DNA from 2 places in the Lactivibrio alcoholicus genome. Region 2 is predicted to be linked to the other one. Evidence: riboswitches for the same ligand, from Rfam matches in the RefSeq annotation. Region 2 holds a riboswitch; the other holds the start of a gene.
What was found. Region 2 has a riboswitch for thiamine pyrophosphate ahead of ACZ5IU_RS03810 (ABC transporter ATP-binding protein). Riboswitches for the same ligand answer to the same signal wherever they lie in the genome.
Positions count from the first base shown of each region.

Region 1: it holds a riboswitch for thiamine pyrophosphate, as region 2 does, so the genes downstream of both, thiE (thiamine phosphate synthase) here and ACZ5IU_RS03810 (ABC transporter ATP-binding protein) in region 2, are expected to answer to the same signal.

Region 1 covers NZ_AP042471.1:1,566,310-1,568,695, forward strand. The annotation lists gene thiM (hydroxyethylthiazole kinase) at 1-745, opposite strand, end outside; gene thiE (thiamine phosphate synthase) at 742-1,383, opposite strand; TPP riboswitch at 1,474-1,586, opposite strand; gene ACZ5IU_RS07310 (hypothetical protein) at 1,751-2,386, shown strand, end outside.
Region 2 covers NZ_AP042471.1:762,852-765,237, reverse strand. The annotation lists gene ACZ5IU_RS03815 (ABC transporter permease) at 1-254, opposite strand, end outside; gene ACZ5IU_RS03810 (ABC transporter ATP-binding protein) at 254-1,018, opposite strand; TPP riboswitch at 1,091-1,199, opposite strand; gene ACZ5IU_RS03805 (alpha/beta fold hydrolase) at 1,297-2,133, shown strand; gene ACZ5IU_RS03800 (prepilin peptidase) at 2,108-2,386, opposite strand, start outside.

The DNA.
Region 1 (2,386 bases), 800 kb from region 2:
CGCGGAACGTTCCGGGGCCCCCCGCCGCGCGACCGGCACGCTCCGCCGCGAGGCGGTACATCCCGAGGGCCGCGCAGGCGGCGGCGAAATAGTCCCGCTCGACGGCCGCGAAGGCCGCGATGACCGATGTCGCCATGCATCCCGTTCCCGTGAGCATCGTCAGGTACCGGTGCCCCGAGCGGATGCGCGCCGTCCGTCGCCCGTCGGAGACGTAATCGGACTCGCCGCCGACGGCGCAGACCGCGCCGGTCGAAAGCGCGAGGGCCGCGACGGCTTTCGCCGGATCGTCGAGTCCGACGATCGCGTCGACGCCCCGGACCCGTCCTCCGAGGCCCGAGAGAGCGCCGATCTCCCCCTGGTTGCCGCGGATGATATCGACGTGTCCCTCGGCGAGGATTCTCCGGATCATGCGCGTCCGCACCTCGTTGGCGCCGATTCCGACGGGGTCGAGAACGACGGGGCGGTTTCGACCGTACGCCTCGTGACTGCATCGGATCATGGCCTCGTTCCAGTCCGTGAAGGTCGCGTTGCCCGCGTTGATCACGAGGGCGTCGGTCGCGAAGAGACCGGCCTCCTCGAGCGCGTGCCCCATTACTGGGCGGGCTCCTGTCATGATCGTGATGTTCGCGGTGTCGTTCATCACGACGAAGTTCGTGATGTGGTTGATGCACGGGTGCGTCGCGTGGAGCGCCGAAAGGGCGCGCGCGGCCGCCTCCCGGAGGGCGTCGGCGCCGGACGGGATCATTGCCGGCACGCCCGTTCCGCGAACGCCGTCCGGACGGCTCGAGCCAGGCCCTCCGTCGCCGTGCGGGAATCGGGGGCGAACAGAATCGCCGAAATCACGGAGACGCCCGAGGCGCCCGCGCGGATCGCGAGGGGCGCGTTTTCGAGCGTCACGCCGCCGATCGCCACGATAGGGATCGCGACGGCCCGGGCGATCTCGCGGAGACCTTCGACGCCGATGGGCCCTTCTTCCTTGTTCTTCGTCGCGGTGCCGAAGACGTCGCCGACGCCGAGATAGTTCGCCCCGGCCGCGATGGCCCTCCTCGCCTCGTCGACGGAGCTCGTCGATATCCCGAGGATCCTGTCCGGCCCGATGAGCGCGCGGGCGCGTCCGGCCTCGATGTCTTCCTGTCCGAGATGGACGCCGTCCGCGTCGAGCGCGAGCGCGAGGTCGACGCGGTCGTTGACGATGAACGGAATCGAGGCCGCGCGGGCGATGTCGCGAACGCGCCTGCCCGTGTCCAGAAACTCGCGGTCTCCGTGGACCTTGTCGCGGTACTGGATCAGCGTCGCGCCTCCGGCGATCGAATCGCGCACCCTGTCGAGCAGGTCGTCGACGGGGTGGGTGAGCAGGTAGACCGACAGATCGAATGCCCTCATGTGAACGCACCTCCGGTTGTTTCGGGGGCGCGGGCCGGCGAGGGATACGAAAAAAGCCGTCCCTGCCTGCCGGCGAGGACGGCCCTCCGTCAACGATACTGCGATCCTTCCCTCCGCCGGCATTACCCGGATCAGGTTCAAGGGTCGACGGCGCCGCGCCATCCTCTCAGCCCGCGTTCGCGCGAGCTCCCCCGCATCAGATTTTCATAAGAATAGTCACAAATGGCCGGAACGTCAAGCGAATCGGATGAATCGTACGTCCTCCGTCCGTTTTGACGATTTTTTGAGCGTTCGCGGCTCATCCTTGCTCCTGCCTTGACGGCGGAAACGGTATCCTGTTTCCGGATACCCGGGAGGTGTGATTCATATGGTTCATGAAGAGACGTTTTTCGAAGAGGAATTTCCTTCCGGTCTGCGACATGCGTCGTTTCGGGATGCGTTTGTACGGACCGCGTCGGCGATTCCGGTTTTTCCGGCGATCTGCGTCGCGGCCGTCCTGCTGGCGAGCGCGTGGGGGTGCGCCCTCTTCGGGTGCGATACGGGCGAAGGCGCGTCGTTCGCGGGGTATCCGGCGGGAATGCTGTGTCTTCTCGTCGCCGTGTGCCTGTCCGCCGGCCGCGTCGATTCGCCCCGCCCCTGGAGTTCGCGACTGCCGGAGCCGGACGACCATCCGGACGATATCGTCCGGAGCGTCCTGCTCTTTCTCGTTTCGTTCGTGTCGATCGCACTGATGCTGACGTTCGCGGCGTTCGCCCTGACCGGGGCGCCGCACGGAGCGGGCGGGGTGACGGCCGTTCGGCTGCTCGCGCTCGTCGCGTGCCTGATTCCGACGACACTCGGCATCCTGCCGTTTGTCCGGCTCTGCTGGAGGCGCGAGCTTGCCGCGAGGGGAATCGTTCCGGTATCGCGCGACGCGCTCGAAAAGTCCGCGAAGGTCGATACGGTGGTCCTCGAAGGGCTTTCTTCGGTTTTTAAGTCGGCGCTGCGGGTGGAGGAGTTCATT
Region 2 (2,386 bases):
TCGAGGGAGGGCGAGAAGAACATCGCGACGGCGAGCGGCAGGGACAGTGCGAGCGCGAGCGCGATGCCGAGAAGAATCTCCCCGGCCGTGACGATCGAATGCGAGAGCAGCAGCGGGGATTTCGCGACGGCCGTCCCGAGAACGCGGGATGGAGGTGGCAGGATATACGACGGAACGCCCGTCGCCCTGACCGTGCCTTCCCAGAACAGGCAGAGCGCGGCGACCAGAAGGAGCGGCGGAAGGACGCGGCGCATCACGGCGCCTCCGTCGCGGCACTCGGCTCGAGCGCCCCGAGGATTCGTTCGCGCAGCGCGACGAATTCCGCGCACGCCTCGGACCTCGGCTTCGGGAAATCGAGGCGGATGTGTTCGCGGATCCTCATCGGCCGCGTACCGAGGATGTAGAGATCGTCCGCAAGAAGAAGGGCTTCCTCGACATCGTGCGTGATCATGAGCACCGTCTTTCCGAACTCGGACTGGAGCAGCATCAGCAGTCGCCGCAGCGAACGCCGCGTGATCGCGTCGAGCGCTGAAAGCGGTTCGTCGAGAAGGACGCACTCGCCGGACATCATCAGCGTCCGCGCGAGCGCGCAGCGCTGACGCATTCCCCCGGATACGGCCGCTGGCGGAAAGCTTTCGAACCCGGCGAGCCCGAGACGTTCGAAAAGCCGGCGGGCCTCATTGAAATCGCCCGCCGAAACGCGCCCGACGACGCTTCGGGGCAGCAGCGCGTTCTCGAGAAGCGTCAGCCACGGAAGAAGGAGGTCCTTCTGCTGCATGTAGGCGCACAGCCCCCGAAGGTCCGGGACGGGCCTCCCCTTCCATGAGATCTCCCCGGAGTCGGCCCTGACGGACCCGACGAGGATGTCGAAAAACGATGTCTTGCCGCATCCGGAGGGTCCGACGAGAACGGCAAACGCCCCCGTCGGCACGCGAAGGCAAAAATCCGAGAGAACGGACACTCGTGCGGATGGCGAGTCGGAATCGTATTCTTTTGAAAGGCGGGTAACCTCAAGCATGAAAAAACTCCCGGGAAGGGAGTCCTCTGCCGAATGGAAGAGGAAATACCCGCCGGGAGTGGAAGCGTACCCGTATCATCGTCGGTCCTTCCCTTCGCCGGCATGACCCGGATCAGGTTCTAGGGGTCGAGGCTCTAAGCCTCCTCTCAGCCGGTAGATGCCGACTCCCCCAGTGCATGTGTGTATTGTGCAACGGGATGCCTGTTTTGTCAAATACGCCCGTTTTCGGTACAATCCGGTATATGCCGTGCAAACGGATCGAAGAGGAGGGGTACTGTGTGCCGATGATGGAGGCGATGGGCGTGTTCGGGGACGGACGGGTTCCAGTGGGATACCTTCCGGCGCCGTCCCGTGAGGCCGTCTTCAGGACGGTACTGTTCCACGGGGTTCACGGATGCGCGTCGCCCGAGCCCGACAACAAATACGGACATCTCGCCCGACTCTGCAACGAGAGAGACATGGACGTCTGCATCGTCGAGACGAGCCGCTCGCGGCGCGACCGGGACGCGTTCGTCCGGGAGGATACGGGAGACGACCGTGTCGGATGGGCGCTCGCGGCGTTCGCCGGAAAGACGTTCGCGATGGAACTTGCCGATATCTGTTCCGCGCTCGAGAGAATCGACGCGGAACTTCCGCCGAAACCGACCGTTCTCTGGGGATTTTCGCTCGGAGGAATTATATCGGTTCTCGTCGCGGGAGCGGAACACGGAACAATACTCAGGGAGGCGGGGTTGCGCGTACCGGCGATCAGCACGGCGTTCGCGGGCGTCATCACCTCGGGATCCGGCGACCGGATCCGCGCCGAGGCGAAGGCGCAGCTCGCACTTCCTGTGCTCGACAGTGTCCCTCCGGCCGAGACGCTGCATCGCGCCGCGGGGAACCTGCGCGCGGGATTCTTTCTTTCGTTTTACGGCGACCGTGACGCTTCGTTTGACGAGTCGTCGGTGCGGCGAATCTTCGATCTCGTGCCGCTCCCCGAAAACCGGAAGGTTTTCACGATCCTGAGCGGTGCGGATCACGCCTTCAGGATGCTCGACGGGAAACCCTCGGACAAGCCGTTGCGCGATATGACGGATTTTGCGGCGTCGTTTACCGCCAGGGCCATCCCGGAATAAGCGAGATCAGCGAGAGAAGCCGGGGGCCGGCGAGCAGGGCTGCGAATCCTCCTGCGGCGAGGAACGGGACGAGTGGAATCGCATCCTTCCGCGAGACGCGGCGGAACAGGAGCAGGACGAGGGCGACGAGACCTCCGATCATGAACCCGAGGTAGAGCACGACTCCGATCATATGCATGCCGAGAGCCGCTCCGGCGCCTGCAGCGAGTGTTGCGTCCCCCCATCCCATGCCGCCTCGGCTCACGATGATGAT